3 regions of the Shewanella pealeana ATCC 700345 genome follow, and region 3 is predicted to be linked to each of the others. Evidence: riboswitches for the same ligand, from Rfam matches in the RefSeq annotation. Region 3 holds a riboswitch; each other region holds the start of a gene.

Region 1 (6,682 bases), 2.1 Mb from region 3:
AATTTACTCAACTTAAAGATCAACTCTCCCCCATGGCGAAAGTACTCGACCTAGCCTGTGGCAACGGTCGTAATGGTCAATGGTTTAGCGACAGAGGCTGCCATGTTAGTTACCTCGACCGAAACCTATCTGGGCTAGATGTCACAGCTGATGACAGTCGCATCGAGTTACTGGAGTGGGATCTCGAAGATGGCAGCGCCCCTAACCTCCCCACCGAGCACTACGATATTGTGCTTGTTTTTAACTACCTGCACCGCCCTCTCTTCCAGCAAATCATGGATAGCATTAAGCCTGGCGGGCTAATTATTTATGAAACCTTCACCGAGCAACAGGCACTCATCGGTCGCCCTAAGAATCCCAACTTCTTGCTCAAAACGAATGAATTACGAGCAATATTTGCCAATTGGCACACTCTCCAGTACGCTGAAGATCTATTCGGAGAATTACCCAACGCAAGTTATAAGGCACAGCTTATCGCTCAAAAGCCTCTGGTATAATCTCCATCGAGATATAATTGCAAGCAATGGAGGCCTGCATGTTCCCATACCCTGAACAGTATCGAATTGCGATGCCGCCAATGCTCACTGGATTAATGGTTGTTTGGGCTCTGCTCAGCCGGTTAGTGTTTGGCGATGCCAGCGTATTAAGCCTCTATCCTCTATTAGCCCTTTTCCCTATCATTATCTTGCTGCACCTCTACCTGATCTGGGATGCCAGAAGCATGGGCCGCTTAGATCAATCTTTCTATGCCTTGATCCACAGTGCGCTTGCATTTGTAGTTTGGACCTTTGCCATCATGCATGTTAACGGAGAAGGTTTCTCCTAATTCAGTCTGAGCAATAACAGAACAGACAAGTTGTTATGGATTATCTCGAATCTGCTTGCATGGATAACGGCCTAAGAGGTATCTTTGCCGCGCATTTTTAATAAGGTTCAATCATGACTGATTTCGTCTACTCTCCTCCGACAACCCCTTGGCTTGAAGTGTTACATCAAGACAAAGACATTATGGTCGTTAATAAACCATCGGGTCTGTTATCTGTTCCGGGAAGAGATCCTGCCCACGCCGACAGTACTTACACTCGAGTATTGGCTGAATTTCCACATGCTAAAATCGTTCACCGATTAGATATGGCGACTTCAGGCGTCATCGTTGTGGCGTTACTGCGTAGCGCAGAGTCGGAGCTTAAGCGTCAGTTCAGAGATAGAGAAACCCAGAAGACCTACTATGCTAGGGTCGCGGGCCATGTCAAACAGAGCCACGGCACCATTAACCTACCGTTAATTTGTGACTGGCCAAATCGCCCAAAGCAGAAGGTGGATCATAAGATAGGTAAGCCTTCACAGACTCATTATGAAGTGATTAGCTATGGCAAGCGCTCAACCTTAGTAAAGCTAACGCCGATCACAGGCCGCTCTCATCAGCTGCGCGTACATATGATGGCACTAGGCCACCCAATTTTGGGTGATAACTTCTACGCAGATCCTCTGGCCAAGCGACTCGCTCCGCGACTACTGCTGCACGCACAATCACTGACGATTACCCATCCATACACTAAAGAGCCAATGACCTTTAGCTGTGATGCGCCCTTTATGAATGCCGAGGGTGAGCAATAATCCCCCTTAGCTGATTGATATTGCTTTAGCAAAGCGCCAAAGGAGCTCATCCCCTTGGCGCAAATCGCCCCAATACGAGTTCACACTCGAGCACATTGTTTCCTCTCCAGAGTTGGTATAAATCAGTTAACCTAAGCCAAGTTCTATATTGATGCCTAGAGATAAGATGTGTTGCCAGCAGCACTTCTTTGATAAATCAGTAGAATATTCATCAAAAAATACGTAAATTAGTTAGCTAACTAATAAGCAATCGACCTATTTATTATGGAAGTCCCATTTCAAAGAGACTCGCTCGACAATCAAATCCTATCTGCATTGATGAAGGAAGCCAGAACCCCCTTCGCAGAATTAGCTAAACGCTTCGGTGTTAGCGCCGGTACCATACATGTGCGCGTTGAGAAAATGAAACAGGCTGGGATCATCACTGGGGCGCAAATTACAGTAAACCCTAAGGCCTTAGGTTACGATGTATGCTGTTTTATCGGTATTAATTTGAAGAGTGCCGGTGACTACCCTGCTGCCATCTCTAAACTCAACGAGTTAGAAGAAGTGGTTGAAGCCTATTACACCACAGGTAACTACAGCGTGTTTGTGAAGGTAATGTGCCAATCGATTGATGGGTTACAACACGTACTGATCAACCGCATTCAATCTATCGATGAGATCCAGTCGACTGAAACCTTAATCAGCCTACAAAACCCTATTGTACGCGCAGTTAAGCCATAGCCAATTGCTAAAGTTGGCAAAATAAAAGCAATAAACCACGAAGCGCTCACTTCGTTTGCTACACGGAGGACTCGAAGAAAACAACAAACTTAGAGTGGATTTTCTTCGTGCTCTCCGTGTCCTTCGTGGTGCATTCTTATCTTTCGAAGTCACCGAATTGTCTCTGAGTGACTTCCTTAATTGAACGGCATTAGTAACATAAGTTAGCTTTTACAACGCTACAAACTTTGGCCTGACAAACTTTAGCCAGACAAACTTTGGCCTGCCCTACTCGCAGCTATAGCTCAAATAGATTGGTCATCACCTTATAAAGCTCGGTCCCCTGATACACAGATGCAGAGGCAAAGTGCAGAATCGGCACGCAGTCTTGCTCAAGACTCAAGCCTGTTAGCTCGTTATCTGTGCCATACAAATCTAGCCTTAAGATGTTAGCAAGTACCATTCCCGCTTTGAGCGGCTCGCCGAGTTCAGCCTTATATTCGACAAGCCCTGCTGTTGGCGCGTGAAACTTCTTATAATCTTTCAAGTAACAGCCATACCTAGCCATCTCGGCAGGTTCAAGCTTGTCACTCACCACCCCACGATGACTCAGATAAGCCAAGATCCCCTTCGCATCCTCGAGCGCATCCTCCATATCGATACGCTCCTGGCTAGCTAGCTCCAAGGTAAATGCCGATACAGGTACCTTGAAATCGCGCCCCTGAGATTGCACATATTCCGCCAGCTGCCACCAAGGACAAAATGCCGCTTCATCCATGGCGCCGCCAAAATCATTGGGGATCACCAGACTAAAGGGAATAGAGAACAAAGATGCCGAGGCCACATCGTATTCAGGGCAATACATATGCTTGCATGATTTAGGGCCAGTATGCAGATCGATAACGATATCGGCCTCATGAGCCAGTCTCTGCAGCGTTACCGCGAGGCGTTTACCTGTGGTCACCCCCCACTCATTGTTTAAGTGAGTCTGACATGACTCAATCAACAATAAACGGTATGCCTTGATCAGCGCCTTATCTTCTAGATGACCATGCTCTTGATACCAACTGGCGACATCGAGTTTATGATCCAGATATTCCCGATTCCAGTTAACCCCAGTGATAGGGTCGAAACGACCTAGGGTAAACTCACCACTTTTTTGATTGATCCCTAAAGGATTAGCCAAGGGCAGTAAAGTTACCTCGCCCCTGACATCCAGCTTTTCCAGTTGCTTCATTAACTGAAAAATTACCGCGTTACCTTGCACCTCGGCGCCATGAACATTGGCTTGGATAAATACGCTCGGCGCATCGAGGTCTTGGGCTGGGATCCGGTAAACAGGAACGCTCAGCTCCTGCCCAGTCGCCAACTCTCCCACTCTTAGGCTAGATTGGGTAAATTTCATAAAAGGCTCTACTTCCTGTTCGCGTCGACTGTTAACTAGGCTTCAAACAAGTTTTCATGCAAAGCGCCAATAACATTAGCAGCCTCAGCTTCATCCACCAAGATACACAGATTATGTGGGCTCGCCCCTTGGCAGATCATACGAACATTGTAAGTCTCTAATACTTCAAATACGCGGCGACATACCCCTGCTGTTGAAGCGATATTGTTGCCAATAACGGCAACCAGAGCTAAGCCCTCTTCGACTCTAACGCGGCAATGTTGCGATAACTCTTGCAGCAACGCCTCACTCAATAAACCTTGACCGCTCGAGTCCGAGCCTGTTTTATCGAGTGTCAGTGCTACGTTCACCTCAGATGTGGTGATCAAGTCGACACTGATCTTATGCTTTGCCAGTGTCGCAAACGTCTCGGCAAGGAAACCTTGAGCATGTAGCATCTGTAGGCTATGGAGATTTAGCAAGGTTTGGTCTCGGCGCACCGCTACGGCGCGATACACAGGCTCACTTTTAACCTGATGACGGATCCAAGTGCCACCTTGCTCCGGTGCCCAACTAGAGCCAACGAAGACCTGAATCTTCTGTCTCACTGCCGGTAAAATGGTTGCAGGGTGAAGCACCTTAGCACCAAACGTTGCCATCTCAGCCGCTTCGTTAAAGCTAATCTCAGGGATTGGGCGAGCATTAGGGGCCAGACGAGGGTCGGTAGTATAGATCCCCGCAACATCGGTCCAGATCTCTACCGCATCGGCTTGCAGCGCCTCGGCTAACAACGCGGCAGAGTAATCACTACCACCACGGCCTAGGGTTGTGGTGTTGCCTTCGCTATCGGCGCCCACAAACCCTTGAGTGACGATAACTTGATCGCATAATAAAGGCTCTAGATGCTGCTTAGCCAACTCGGCGATCATTTCGATTTGCGGCTCGGCGCGTCCATGATGACTGTCGGTTCTCAGCACTTGGCGCACATCGAAAGCCGATGCACTAGCGCCTTTCTCCCGCAGTACCGCGGCAAAAAATACTGAAGAGCACATCTCACCTTGAGATAAGAGTTCATCCATCACCGCCTTGCTACGAGTCAGCTTTAAGCGCTCACTTAGGGTCGAGATATGGCTGAGAATGTGATCAATTCTTGCCGCCACATCGCTCGGGTTCCCCAGCTTATCGAGGATTTGATATTGAATCGAAGCGATCTTCTTGATCAAGGCTTTAGATTCTTCAACACTGGTTTCGGCTTGGGTCAAGGCGACTAGCTGATTAGTCACCCCGCTCGATGCACTCACCACCACGACTCGAGTTTGTGGATTAGCAATAATGATATCGGCGCAGCGCTGCATTGCGTCATAGTCGGCAACAGAGGTACCACCAAACTTGGCAACATTTAAGCTAACAACAGATTCTAAAGACATAACGCTGCCTCCACGCATAATAGGCACGGCAGGCATTGACGAGAATGGGTATTTTGAAAAACTAACATGAATAAGCTCCGAACTAACTTCGTTCGAAGAGCCTGGTGCTATGATATGTCCCCCATAGAGTGGGGAAACAGCGATCGTCACCAGAAGCTCTCCACCATAATAAACATAGGTGACAATCGACAGGATTCAGCCTGTACAACCAACATTCAAGCCCGTCCAAATGGCTTTAAATATCTCGGCGTTAATCTCCCTCATAAGTCATCAAAGGGTTTTGGTCCCCTCAAACTTACTACCTAGTTAACGCTCCTCTTCTGCACTTATCTTGTATAGCTGTAACGTCCTATCGAACTAGCGAAGAAAGTCTGCTTTGTATACAAAATAACAGATTAAAAAATATCAAAAAATAACCAATTAAGTCAACGGAAATCTAAGATGATTTAATTTTACTCAATATCAGGCAAGTCTACTACTCTGCGCACTCGTGGCGAGAATGCGCCTAGAAAGGCTTCTTGCTTAGGCATTAAGCAGGGAACTAACTGTAAACGGTCAGCTTCGACATAATATACCCAAGCTACCTCAAGATGCTCGTTTCAGAGCTCCCGTAGGATAGCTGAATAAGGCAGTGATTGAGGATAATGGTTATTCCCTTACCGATATCACTAACGCAGTGCAGGTATTCTACGGGAACTCCCGTAGGGCACGGAGAGAAGCAACATTTTTCTGCGTTATGAAATATTGAATTAGAATAACTAGTCCTACAATTTCATGCCTTGAACTCTGTCACTTCTCGACATGCTGAATCCTGCATATTGAAGTTGTTTGGGTATAGATAGCATTTTGATTGAACAGACGGCCAAGCTGTATCGCCGAGTGCTTATCGGTAGAAACTGCCCAGCTTTTCTCCATATGTCTTCCATCTTGGGAAGCACCGACCATAGAGCGATAAGGTAGGCCTAGTTGATGTATTTCATGCTGCAGTTTTCGGTCTAGAAGGCCATTTTGACAAGGAGAGAGAACCTCTCCTTTAGGGTTGTATGCGGTGATAATTGCGAAGGATAATTGAGCGGATAATGTCTGAGAAAACAAGAATTCGGTTTGTTTATAATAGTGCCAAAGGCTATCTACTGAGTTGCTCATTGCTAACAATTTCTCCGATTTAGGTGTAATTATTATAGCAAACTCGTAAGCGCTTCCTAACCTTGTGATGTATATCACTATTAGCGAATTTATCAAACACAATAAAATCAATGATATAGTTTTCAAAAAGTGATCCAAATCATATCGTTGAGCAATTTTGTTAACATTTCATTTGTTAACAAATGCCTAAAACGAGTACAATAGGGTTTGTTGATTAACTCATACTGATACATGTAACGAACACATTTTGTTACACATATCTGAAACAGATAGAAGAGTAATCCACACAGCAGTATCAAATGTGATCTATGTTTGATTTAACATTTAAACTTCATACAAAACGGTAAGTAAGGAACTTTTTTCTACTATCGTTAATCAAAGTTTATACAGTTCACGTTTTTCC
Region 2 (6,682 bases), 510 kb from region 3:
ATGGTTTTTAGCTCAACTAATTTGTCTGCCCAAGCTAACAAATATTGACTACCACTGAATAATTCGCCCTGAAAGTCAGTTTTCAGGCCATAACAAAGCACTGGAATGTCGAGAATGTCGACTACATAAGTTAATTGCTTAACCTGCTCTTTGCTTAAGAACTGAGATTCATCAATCAATATACAGTGTAAGGTCTTTTCGGCGTGGCTAGTGCTGATCATCTGAGTCAGATTATCGTTGCTACCAAAGACTTGAGCGTCGGTTTCGATACCTAGACGTGAAGCCACTTTACCCACACCATAACGATCGTCAATTGACGCTGTCATCACTAAGGTATGCATTCCGCGTTCGCGGTAATTATAAGAAGACTGCAATAACGAAGTTGATTTACCCGCATTCATCGCTGAGTAATAGAAATATAGCTGCGCCAAACTAATGTCCTTAAAGGTGGATTCGGCGCTAGTTTAGCACTATTCACAATAAAAAATCATCTTACAGGCCCCATTCAATGACGCTTTTCATCGAGAAAACGATAAAAATCTGCGCCTGACAATGTACTTAGATTTGAGTGAACTTTGGCAGGTACAGCTTAGAATTTTATTAAAGTGGTTAAATCTCACTATTTTGAATGTTGAAATAGGCATAAACCATAGTGCAAACACTTAGTTACTCACCACCACATTATGTGACAAACACTACAAAACTCACACAAAACCATGCATCTGCGCACAAAATCAATCAAATTAAGACACGTTTAATACTCAAATATTAGATTAAAAGCACAATTATAATAAAGGAAGTCAAAAATCTATGCATAAGACAATCATTGCTGCGGCCATTGCCGCCACCTTAGCCTTGAGTGGCTGCTCATCAACAGCTCCGTCTCAAAGTTCGTCGGTAGAGATGGTGCAAAGTCAAAACCCATTCCTTCAAGCAAGCAAGTTGCAATATGAGGCGCCAGACTTCACTCTGATAAAAGATGAGCATTTTCAGCCTGCACTAGAGCTTGGGATCAAAGAGCATTATCAAGAGATCTTAACCATAGCTAACAACCCTAAGGCGGCAACGTTTGAAAACACCATTGTGGCGATGGAGAAAAGCGGCGAACTACTCAACCGTACCTCAAAAGTGTTCTACAACTTAACTGGATCGAACAGTAATCCAGAACTGCGCAAAATACAGGGCGAAATGGCCCCAAAAATGGCCGCCCACTCAGATAATATCAATCTCAACCCTGCTCTATTTAAACGGATTGAGAGCCTCTATAAACAACGTGCGGATCTGAGCTTATCAGCGGAAGAAAATCGCTTAGTCGAGGTTTACTACAAGCGCTTTGTTCGCGCTGGTGCCAAGCTCACAGAAGATCAAAAACAGCAGATCCGAGTGCTCAATGAAGAGCAATCGACTCTGACCAATGAGTTTGCTCAGCGTTTAATGCGCCAGACAAAAGAGATTGCCGTCGTCGTCGACAGCAAGGAGCTACTAACTGGTTTGTCTGACAGCGCTATCCGCGCAGCAGCACAAGATGCAAAAGCAGCAGGCCATGAAGGTAAGTATCAACTTAATATTACCAATACCACTCGCCAACCCGTTTTGACTCAGTTACAAGACCGGGAGTTGCGTCAACAGATCTGGCAAGCCTCTGCTAATCGTGGTCTTGAGGGTGATAATGAAACAGCCTCTTTAGTTGCTCGTCTAGCCCAACTGCGCGCCGAGCGAGCAGAGCTGCTTGGCTATGAAAACTGGGCCGAGTATCGCCTAGAGCCACAGATGGCTAAGACCCCAGAAGCGGTTTATAAGATGTTTGGCTCTATGGTGCCAGCTGTTGTTAAGAACACGCAAAAAGAAGCCAGCGATATTCAAGCCATGATCGACAAAACTGGCGGCGATTTTGAGCTAGCACCTTGGGACTGGGCTTATTACGCCGAATTAGTACGTAAAGAGAAGTTCGACCTAGATGAGAACGCCATCCGCCCCTATTTTGAATTTGACCGTGTACTTGAAGACGGCGTGTTCTTTACCCTCAAAGAGCTCTACGGCGTAACGCTAAAGCCACGCCCTGATCTGCCTGTTTACCATGAAGATGTGAAAGCCTACGAGATGTTTGATGAAGATGGTAGCAGCATGGCGATCTTCTATGCCGATTACTTCTCTCGTGAAGGCAAGCGAGGTGGTGCATGGATGAGCTCGTTCGTGACGCAGTCGGAGTTACTTAATAGCAAGCCCGTTGTCGTTAACGTGATGAACATTAAGAAGGCGCCAGCAGGCGAGCCAACTTTTGTCAGCTACGATGAAGTGACTACCATGTTCCATGAGATGGGCCACGGCACCCACGGCATGTTCTCGAAAGTCGTTTATCCAACTCTTTCAGGTACCGCGGTTTCACGTGACTTTGTTGAGTTTCCATCAACCTTCGAGGAAGATTGGGCTGCACATCCAAAAGTATTAGCCAACTATGCTAAGCACTATGAAACGGGTGAGCCTATCCCGCAGGAGCTACTCAGCAAGCTATTAAAATCGCGCAGCTTTAACCAAGGTTTCGACACCTTAGAGTATATGTCTGCCGCTCTTTTAGATCTTGAATGGCATACACTCAAGGCCGGTAGCCCACTGCAAGATGTTGCCAGCTTTGAGGCGGCAGCGCTTAAGAAGCACGGCGTCGATCTTGCTGCGGTTCCACCTCGCTATAAGTCGACCTACTTTGCCCACGCTTTCCCAGGTGGTTACTCTGCAAGCTACTACGCTTATATGTGGAGTGAAATCTTAGCGGCAGATGCCTTCGCCTACGTACAAACACAGGGCGGCTTAAATCGCGAAATAGGTATGAAGTTTAGAAAGACCATTCGTGAAGTGGGCAACACCGTTGCGCCTATGGATGCCTATAAGGCTTTCAGAGGCCAAGAGCCAACAACCGATGCCTTGTTAGAGCGTCGTGGCTTAAACTAAGGCTAAGTCAGTTTATTGCTTGCCGATGTCATGATAAATGGCTCCCTTTAAAGGGAGCTTTTTTTATGGCTGAGCTAGATAAATTCAGCCCACAAAAAAACCGCTCGATAAGGAGCGGCTTTAGGAGAGTCGATTAGATTTTATAAGCAGCGACTAATACAAGCAGTATAGCGCTAGCAGTATAGCGCTAGCAGTATAGCGCTAGCAGTATAGAATCACCTTCTCATGCAATTTAGATTATAAACCCTTACTGTTTACACGCTGCATCTGGCGAACATGCCTTGATGCGCAGTACGATAATGCTAATCACAAACAGTACGCTACAAGCTATTAGGCCAGCTGTTACTGACTCAGTGAAGCCCAGTACTAAGTAACCTACCAAGCTAATGCCTGCAACGATTAAGGCATAAGGTAACTGAGTCATCACGTGGTCAATATGGTGACAGTTTGCACCTGTTGACGACAAAATCGTGGTATCAGAAATCGGTGAACAGTGGTCACCAAATACCGCACCAGCGAGTACTGACGCAAGCATAGGTAGCATCATTCCGGTATGACTACCCATCGCCATATCGGCAGCGATTGGTAACATGATACCGAAGGTACCCCAGCTGGTACCGGTCGAGAATGCGGTTAGGCCTGCAAGAATAAATAGCACGGCAGGTAACATAGCAAAAGGAATATTGCCTGTTGCTAAGCTCGCCATATATTTACCGGTTTCAAGCTGACCAATCACACCGGCGATTGTCCAAGCAAACAGTAGAATATAAATCGCAGGTAGCATCGACTTAGCACCTTCAAACAGCCCTTTAGCGATCATCAATTTCTCTACGCCTTGGTAGATAACCAAAGCTAAAGTAACCGCTAGACCAATTGCAGCACCGAAGAACAATGATGAACCCACATCGGTATTTTCGAATGCACCAATTAGGCTAAATGCTTGGCCCTTTGCCGCTAGCGCATCGCCGCCGCTGCTAACCATAAAGTAGAAAGTGGCAAACACTAATACTGTGATAGGTAGGAATAGCCCCATGATCTTACCGGTATCCGCTTCTGGTAAGTCTGAATTGGCTCCTGGTGGTAGACCTTTAGATTCGTCATAAAGCTCGCCCTTCTGCGCTTTTAATTCATGTTGGCGCATTGGACCAATATCTAGACCCATCAAGGCAACACAAAGTAGCAGCAAGAGTGCAAAAATGGCGTAGAAGTTCATTGGGATCATCTGTACGAACACACTTAAGTGTCCTGTATCTGTGAAGCCGTGAGCCGTAAGAATGCCGCCAATCAAGGCGATAATATAAGCCCCCCAGCTCGATACTGGCGAGATAACACAAATCGGCGCTGCTGTAGAATCAAGCAGGTAAGCGAGTTTGCTGCGTGAGATGTAGTAACGGTCGGTCAGTGGTCTGGCGACGCTACCCACAACTAAGCTGTTAAAGTAGTCATCGATAAACACAACACAACCTAAGAACATAGTCAGTAGTTTAGCATCACGTTTATTGCGGATATGGGTACGAGCCCAATCGGCAAAGGCTCTGGCCGAGCCACTAACGGTGATTAGCGCGGTGATCATTCCAAGTAACACTAAGAAACCAAGAATATATAGGTTCCAACTGTTCAAGGCGCCATCATCCCAAACCAGAGCTGACACCTTTTCACCAAGGTACTGCGCTGTTTGCATGGCAGAGAAATCGGTAAGCAGCAATGCCCCCAATACGATACCCACACCCAAAGACAGTAAAACACGGCGCGTTAACATCGCCAGTACGATTGCCACTACCGGAGGCAGTAGCGACAGAGCCGAATCGGCATAGCTTATAATTGTCATTTTTTAATTTCTTCGCTAAATACGAATGGAGGCCGACTGAACTGGTGGGATATAGCATAGATATCTGTTTACACCTGCCCTATCAGTAGCGCTCCATAGCCATATTAATGGTTCGTCATTAATATAAAAATTCTTATCTTCCAGATAAGAAATACTATGGCAGTGCTGTCCCTATTTGGTCACAGCCCCAGCAACTAGCCCCGATATGCTATGTCACTTCGGCATCAAATCCTTTCTCGATAGATCAGCGGCATCACCCTACTTATCGATACTGATATTTAATGCACCTCTACTTCTCAGGACGCAATTTAAGGCTAGCTCAAAAAGCGTGACGGACATAAAAACATAAGCGGCTTTAGAGATGCTACCCTAAAGCCGCTTATCGTGACACAGATCACGAACAATACCAAATTAACTCACATCCACTAACAAGCTGACTACTAGTGTGAAACAACTTCACGCTGCATAGGTGTTGCACAGGATATAATCATTAGATTAAAGCTTGGCTAATAATTCAGGTACCGCTTCAAACAGATCCGCCTCTAAACCGTAATCCGCAATTTGGAAAATCGGCGCCTCAGGGTCTTTGTTAATTGCCACTATCACCTTAGAGTCTTTCATGCCTGCTAAGTGTTGGATAGCACCAGAAATACCGACGGCAATATACAAGTCAGGCGCAACTATCTTACCAGTCTGACCCACCTGTAAGTCGTTTGGTACAAAGCCTGCGTCAACTGCAGCGCGAGATGCACCAACGGCGCCACCTAGCTTATCTGCTAGTTGCTCAAGAATACCAAAGTTTTCGCTGTTACCTAGGGCACGGCCGCCTGAAACAACTACCGACGCACTGCCTAGCTCTGGACGCTCAGATTCAGTTAGGCTCTGTTCAACAAACTCAGATTGTGCCGCCATGTCTTGGGCAAGGGGCACACGCTCTGCATTGCCATCTGTTGCGACAGCATCAAACGCACTCGAACGTACCGTCATCACTTTCTTATCGTCTAGGCTCTGAACCGTTGCAAGCACGCTACCGGCGTAGATAGGACGGACGAATGTATCGCTGCTAACCACTTCTACAACTTCTGAGAGTTGAGACACATCCAAAAGTGCAGCCACTCGCGGCAGCACATCTTTACCAAAACTTGAGGCTGGCGCTAACACATGCTCATAATCAGACGCGACGCCAAGCACTAGTTCAGAAATATTTTCAGCGAGATGATTGGCATACGATGCTGAATCGGCAAGCAGTACATTACGCACACCTGTTAACTGTTGCGCTTCGCTTGCCACGCCATCACAGTTATGTCCGACTACTAATACGTCTATATCTCCACCAATGGCTTGACCGCATGCAACCACTTTAGCGGTATCTAGCTTTAAACTGGCGTTATCGTGTTCTGCTAATATTAAAATTGCCATTAGATCACCTTCGCTTCATTCTTTAACTTTTCAACCAACTCTTCTACAGACGCAACCATCACACCACCGCTACGCTCAGCTGGTGGGGCAACCTTAAGGATATTCTGGTGAGACTTAAGGGTGACATCAAAATCTGCTGGTGTCAGAGCTTCAAGAGGTTTGCGCTTTGCTTTCATAATATTAGGAAGCTTGGCATAGCGTGGCTCATTTAGACGAAGGTCCGCAGTCACAACCGCTGGCAGTGGCAACCTGATTGTTTGTAGGCCACCATCGATTTCACGGATCACAACGAGCTTATCACCATCGAGTTTAACTTCTGAGGCAAACGTTGCTTGTGGCATCTTGGCAATAGCGGCAAGCATCTGTCCGGTTTGATTGTTATCACCGTCAATTGACTGCTTACCTAAGATAACCAACTCTGCCTGCTCTTTTTGTTGCACAGCATGAATCAGCTTGGCGATCGACAGCGGCACTAAGTCCTCTTCTGTT
Region 3 (6,682 bases):
CAAGCAGATGATTGAAATGTTAATGTTTTCGCAGATACAGTATAAATGTTGATTAAAGCATTTTTGTTGAAGTTGATTTACTAACGTTAGTGTTTTGGCGTTAGTTTGAAATGACGTAAATGGTTATAAAACCATTTACGTCAACTTACGAAGTTACAGCGCGATTACGTTAGCTGCTTGAAGGCCTTTTTGACCTTGCTCTACTTCGAAAGATACTTTCTGGCCTTCAGCCAAAGTCTTGAAGCCGTCTGAAGTGATTGCACGGAAGTGAACGAATACGTCAGCGCCGCCGTTGTCTTGAGTAATGAAACCAAAACCTTTCTCTTCGTTAAACCATTTTACGATACCAGTTGTATTAGACATGTTGTGTCCCTTATATATTTAAATTCATAAAAAATTGTCGCATTATGCGATGCACTGAAAAATTGAATTATTTAATGTGATGATGAAGATAAGGGAAAACTGAGGATAACAACAATAACGAAGGAATTCTGATGTTTTACTTTTATGTTTCATTAATCACTCTCAATAGCAGAGCGAGATAAATAGTACCCGATAATTTAACGTTGTCCATATTTATTTTTAAGTTTTTTACAATAGCCTGTAGGTTCAGCCTGAAAAACGACCTGTGGCTTCCAGCTTTTGGACTGCACAATTTGAGGTTTTTTGTATTTAAGTACCTATATTTTTTAGATGTTATTAGTTTTGTAGTGTTTAGCTCATGGTGGTTGTGGTGATGAAAACCCGGAGCGCGTTACAAGTGCTTGGCAATAGAGGGCACTAAAAATGATAGCGGCTTGCACCACCAAAAATAAGCAGAATAGGCCTAATTCGGCCTATTTTAGATGATCACCCAAATCAGTTCGCTTGCTTTGGATACGCTAGATGAGCTCGGAAGAAATTGCGCTTAAATGCATCTCTAGTTCATCTTCGGTTTTAGGTAACGAATCTAACTCAAAGGTGAGTGGCTTACTACCATTGAGCATGAATACTGAGTTGGCACCGTGATCATAGTGAAACCATTTCCCATTAACGCATAGATCGGTATAACAATTTGGTAGTAATTCCATAGGGTACCTCTATATTTTTGGTTTCATTATTAGAATTATTGCTATTCACAGCAGTAAAAGCTGTGCTTGCGTGAGCCGGTCGGTGTAGTTGTAAATGCTGTTTGTGATCGAGCTCACCTTTATATGACCCGAAAAGGCGTAGGTGCTCATTGATCTAAATCAATCCTGAGAGAGTTAGCCGTTTTTCCTTTTTATAGTGGCGATATAAATCACTGAATTTGATGGCTAGAGGGTGCTTAGGTAGAGCAATATTCCGTCAGATTGAATGTTATACCTCTTTATGGCTAAGATGGTCCCCTCCGCACGTCGTTGCACGACGTATGAGTGAGTTTGTGCTAGTTAACGCTATTTTGTAGTGTGAAAATCAACCACTAAGTGGGGAGGGGCATACCTTAGAGGATGATTGAATAAATATTCTTGCAACTCACAAATCTATGAGTATTATCTAGGCTTAATCCTTTGAGTAGAGGCGCGCTGCCTAAAAGTATCCAGATAGAGGGTGACACCTAAGACATCTGGGGAAAGGAGTCAGCGCCGAAGTTATTGTTGCGTCATCAACAATCGCTGGGTCTGCATTTAACAGATGCAGGACTGCCATAGTTATGTTGTCTATGGAGCGCTACCTAAAGGGGTAAGAAGTATTATTTCGACTGAAATCTGTTTCTCTATCCTTTTGGTAGATCTCCACCTAAATAATAGGTGTTACGAGATCATGAGTTTAGTTCAATATTCCGATTCCCTGCTGTCGGTGGTGCCACCACTGTTAGCCGTTATCCTCGCCATTACGACCCGCCGTGTACTGCTATCCTTAGGGGTTGGTATTCTTGCCGGTGCCATACTGTTAAACAGCTATAATCCGCTGAATGCACTTCACTATCTGTTTAATATTGTCTCCGGGATCTTTTGGGCCGATGGCGCTATCAATAGCGGCAACGTCAATATGTTACTGTTTATGTTGCTGCTCGGTGGTTTGATCAGCCTGATGACGGCTACGGGGGCGACCAGAGCCTTTGCTGAGTGGGGAGTGCGTCGTTGTAAAGACCGCCGCAGTGCCAATATGCTTACCGGCTTAATGGTCTTTGCCTTCTTTATCGATGACTTTTTTCACAGTTTGTCAGTTGGCCCTATCTGCCGCCCGGTAACGGATAGATTCCAGATCTCGCGGGCAAAGCTGGCTTATCTGCTGGATTCAACTGCCGCGCCTGTGTGCGTCATCATGCCGATCTCCTCTTGGGGCGCATTTATCATTGCGATCTTAGGCGGTATTTTGGTGACAAATGGTATTACCGATATCAGCCCTATTGCCATGTTTGTACAGATGATCCCAATGAACCTATATGCGGTGTTTACTCTGTTAATGGTACTTGTCGTCATTGCTTTTCAGCTCGACATTGGCCCTATGCGTCAACATGAACGTTGGGCGCAAGAGGGCAAGCTGTGGGATGAGTCTAAAGGACGCCCTAAAGGGCTTGAAATCACCACCGAGGGGCAAGGCCGTGGTGGCATGATTGATATGGTCTTACCTATTGCGACCTTAACCCTGTCGAGCATCTTCTTCATGGTGATGAGTGGCGCCGATGCCCTGTCGGCTAAGGGCCAAGCGTTTAGCTTGATAGGCTCTCTTGAGCATACCGATGTGGGCTCGTCCTTGGTATATGCGGCGCTGTGTAGTCTTGCCGTCTCTATCGTGCTCGCCCTGCGATTAAAGTTGCCAGCAAAAACATGGTTATCTGCAGCGCCACAAGGTGTTCAGGCTATGATGCCTGCGATTATTATCCTGCTGTTTGCTTGGACAATTGGTACTGTGGTGAGCGATATGCAAACTGGCCAATACTTAGCAGCGTTGACTAAGAGCAGCATTCCGGTTCAGCTTCTACCAGCCTTAGTGTTTGTTTTAGCATGCGGGATGTCATTTGCCACCGGTACTAGCTGGGGCACGTTTGGCATCATGTTGCCACTGGCTGGTGATATCGCTATTGCCAGTGACGCAAGTCTATTAATGCCTATGCTTGCGGCGGTATTGGCTGGCTCTGTATTTGGTGACCATAGCTCACCTATATCGAGTACCAGTATCTTATCGGCGACAGGCGCGAGCTGTCATCATATGGACCATGTTATGACCCAGCTGCCCTATGCCGTTACGGTTGCCTTTGGTGCCTTCCTCGGTTATCTGGCGATGGGCATCACTGGCTCAACCCTTGCCGGTATTGCGGTGAGTAGCCTATGGTTTATCGCGAACTGTGTATTCCATCTTCGTCGTCATAAAAGACAGCAAATGCTACCAGCTAATGCATAGCCAGTTACCGAGGGTTTAACGCGAAAAGTTAACCCAAAGAAAAGGCCCTTTACGGGCCTTTTTTATTTTCAGTGTCTTGTCCTGAAATGTGTTTACACATTTAGGACTTTATAATGACTACACCAATACCAGCCCGCGTTAAGCGAACACAGCGAGATTATTCGTTAGGCTTTAAATTACAAGTTGTAGCTGCCGTAGAAAAAGGCGATATGACTTATAAACAAGCTCAAACAACCTATGGCATCCAAGGTCGCTCCACGGTACTTACTTGGCTTAGAAAGCACGGTAAGATGGACTGGACTCAACCAGTGAGAATGACTATGCCAAAAACAACTAAAGCTAAAGAAACCCCAGCTCAAAAGATTAAGCGCCTTGAAAAAGAGCTGGAAGATGAGCACTTACGTAATCTATTACTCAATGAAGCCGTTGATATTATTGATGCAGAATATGGAGCTGGCCTTAGAAAAAAGTACTTAGCCAGGGAGCGAGAAGTCTTCAAAAACAGAAAGTAACGAGCTTAAATCGCGCTTGTAAGCTTCTGGGTATAACAAGACAAGCTATCTATCAAAGAGAACGAAGAGCGAATTGTAGAGCAATGGAGTTAGCCCCTGTAAGAGCGATGATACTAGATATCCGTCGGTTTATGCCTCGGATTGGTGGCAAGAAACTCTACTTTTTACTTAAACCTAAGTTCATCGAGAAAGGGATTAAACTTGGGCGCGATAACTTCTTTAGTTACTTGAAAAGTGAAGGCTTGTTAGTCAAACCTAAGCGTAATTATACCAAGACGACTAACAGTAAACATTGGATGAAGAAACATCCAAATTTACTGAAAGAGTTAGTGCCAACAGCACCTGAAGAGGTGTTTGTTAGTGATATAACATATGTGCAATCAGAGCAAGGCATACATTATCTATCATTGGTAACTGACGCGTTCAGTCGTAAAATAATGGGATATGAATTAAGTAATGAAATGAAAGCTACAGACGTAGTCAAAGCGTTAGAAATGACGATAAGTAATCGGCAGTATCAACATCGAGCAGTGCATCACTCAGACAGAGGGTTACAGTATTGCTCTGCCGTTTATCAGTTAGCGTTGCAAAGAAGTGACATCCGCGCATCAATGACCGATGGATATGACTGCTACCAAAACGCACTAGCAGAACGTATAAATGGGATATTAAAGCAAGAGTTTCTATTATCTCCTTGCTGCAACCTTAATGAGTTAAAGCAACTCGTTGAGGAGTCAATTTTTATATACAATGAGCTGAGACCGCACTTAAGCTTGGGTATGAAAACACCTAATCAAGTGCATAAAAAAGACCAGCAGCAGAAGCTACTGGTCTAGTAAAAACCGTCAACCTATTTCAGGACGGGACACAGCTATGTCCCCACAAGCATGACTTGAGTTTTTCCGTTTAGACTGAAAAAATAGCGTGATTGGATATCGCCTAAGACCCCTTACTACACCACTATGAAACAAGATATCACCATCTCGCTTCCCTCACTCATTCATCGAATTGGCCGTGAAGCGGTAAAGCAAGCACAAACCCTTGCTCAGCAATTCAATTGTGAGCTTAAGCGTGTGCGCCGCTCAAGAAACTGGGGGGTAACAGGTGAGGCTATCAGTATTCAATCTTTTTGCCAGCAGCTAAAAATAGTGCAAATAGGCTCTGGGGGGAGTGAGTTTACTTACCTTATTCGAAAAATCGACGCAGCATTGCTTAGCCATGCGGACAAGCTTGAGCCGTTAGAAGCAAAGCTGGTCCGCTTGATCCGTGAAGACCCAAATATTACCTTAGCCGAACTGATGCACATGACAGAGTGTACTCAGGCTGAGGCTAGAGCCGCTCGCTTCGATGCAGATACTTGGTAGTCTCTCTTCTCTATCCCGATAAACTTGGCCTCAATTTTATTCTAAATATTGATCATCAGAGCAATTTTAAAAATCAATTATCCCTTTTAAAAGTAACGGCTTGTACTTGTATGGGCTAAGGCATAGTCTACTGCGCATCACGGGGAAGCTTGTATCTGTTTTACTTTGCTATTTTCGTATTCCCGCTCCAGAAATGAATTTAAATGAGGTTTACATGCTCAGCAGTAATATTTTCGACAGATTAGAGCTAGACGATGTGCTCCGCGGGCATCTTGATGGATTAGATAGTTATGATGAGCCTTACTTTATCTGTATGCAACTGAGTACGACTGCTGATGCAGCGATAAAGCTGCTGATCCCTGAGCTTGATCATCTTGATGACGATATCTTTGCTTTTAGACTAGAAAAGCAGTTGCTGTTACTCAGCCTTGAGTGCGAAGTTGATGAGGTTAAGTCGTTATCACAGATGTTGCTGAAAGCTTTTGCTACTAATAACGTCACTGCGCAAATCGCTATTTTTCATCATAACTGCCTAGGCACGCCGATTGAGACCTTGAAGTGGTCTACACAACTGTTAGAAACTTTAATTGAGAAGTCGCCTAATGAGCCTATCGTTGAGTTTAACGACTTTTGTGATCGTGGCAACTGGCCAGGATTGAGTGCCTATATAGAAGGGCGTGAGCAAGGTAACGGCGCTGACTACGGCTATGACTATGACGAGAAAGACTATGATGAAGACGACGATGATGATGACGATGATGAAAACGATGATCGATTTGATGCCGATGGCTTTGATGAGGATGGCTTAAACGCCAGTGGTTTTACCGCACTTATCCAGGCTATTTTAGATAAAGATGCCGCAGCGGTAACCAATATGATAGCTAATGGCGCTGATATTAATAAAGGCGATTGGTACAAGAATACACCGCTTAATCATGCGGTCCAAAAAAGCACTCTTGAGATTGTTAGCTTGCTACTCGAGGCGGGCGCTAACCCTAACCAAGCCGGGAGTGACGGAACTAAAGCGCTCTATATTGCCAGCTTAAACGGCATGTTGCCGAAAATGCAGTTGCTGTTAACTAAGGGCGCAGACGTAAACGACAAAGATGATGAAGGTGAGAGCGCACTCATAACGGCCGCCGGAAATAGCACTGCCGAGGTGGTTTCGTTATTACTGCAAGCAGGCGCAAACGTTAATGCGATGACTGATGATGGTAATACAGCACTAATTAAGGCTGTTATTGGTAACTATAATGAACGCGCAGCGATTGTAGAATTACTGCTGGCTAATGGTGCAGCAGAGACGATTCATCATCAGAATATTCATGACTCAAGCGCCATGGACTTAGCGCTCGACCGTGAGCATCAAGACATTATCGAGCTGCTTAAACAAGCGATGTAAATAAAACGCTAATAAGAAACCGCAAAATAAGGCGTTAT

The links. Region 3 has a riboswitch for lysine ahead of SPEA_RS17210 (Na+/H+ antiporter NhaC family protein). Riboswitches for the same ligand answer to the same signal wherever they lie in the genome.
Region 1: linked by a shared signal. The riboswitch ahead of lysC (lysine-sensitive aspartokinase 3) and the one ahead of SPEA_RS17210 (Na+/H+ antiporter NhaC family protein) in region 3 are both predicted to bind lysine.
Region 2: linked by a shared signal. The riboswitch ahead of SPEA_RS15075 (Na+/H+ antiporter NhaC family protein) and the one ahead of SPEA_RS17210 (Na+/H+ antiporter NhaC family protein) in region 3 are both predicted to bind lysine.

Annotation. Positions count from the first base shown of each region.
Region 1 covers NC_009901.1:911,346-918,027, reverse strand. The annotation lists gene SPEA_RS03905 (class I SAM-dependent methyltransferase) at 1-497, shown strand, start outside; gene SPEA_RS03900 (hypothetical protein) at 536-826, shown strand; gene rluA (bifunctional tRNA pseudouridine(32) synthase/23S rRNA pseudouridine(746) synthase RluA) at 940-1,617, shown strand; gene asnC (transcriptional regulator AsnC) at 1,882-2,343, shown strand; gene SPEA_RS03885 (succinylglutamate desuccinylase/aspartoacylase family protein) at 2,621-3,727, opposite strand; gene lysC (lysine-sensitive aspartokinase 3) at 3,763-5,133, opposite strand; lysine riboswitch at 5,279-5,461, opposite strand; gene SPEA_RS03875 (DUF3293 domain-containing protein) at 5,923-6,279, opposite strand.
Region 2 covers NC_009901.1:3,480,253-3,486,934, forward strand. The annotation lists gene SPEA_RS15065 (thymidine kinase) at 1-431, opposite strand, end outside; gene SPEA_RS15070 (M3 family metallopeptidase) at 811-2,946, shown strand; gene SPEA_RS15075 (Na+/H+ antiporter NhaC family protein) at 3,194-4,774, opposite strand; lysine riboswitch at 4,853-5,074, opposite strand; gene SPEA_RS15080 (electron transfer flavoprotein subunit alpha/FixB family protein) at 5,270-6,193, opposite strand; gene SPEA_RS15085 (electron transfer flavoprotein subunit beta/FixA family protein) at 6,193-6,682, opposite strand, start outside.
Region 3 covers NC_009901.1:3,993,297-3,999,978, reverse strand. The annotation lists gene cspE (transcription antiterminator/RNA stability regulator CspE) at 154-363, opposite strand; gene SPEA_RS17215 (hypothetical protein) at 882-1,070, opposite strand; lysine riboswitch at 1,527-1,700, shown strand; gene SPEA_RS17210 (Na+/H+ antiporter NhaC family protein) at 1,783-3,366, shown strand; one part of gene SPEA_RS22845 (IS3-like element ISSpe1 family transposase) at 3,480-3,837, shown strand; one part of gene SPEA_RS22845 (IS3-like element ISSpe1 family transposase) at 3,837-4,714, shown strand; gene SPEA_RS17195 (ribosome recycling factor family protein) at 4,841-5,242, shown strand; gene SPEA_RS17190 (ankyrin repeat domain-containing protein) at 5,457-6,644, shown strand.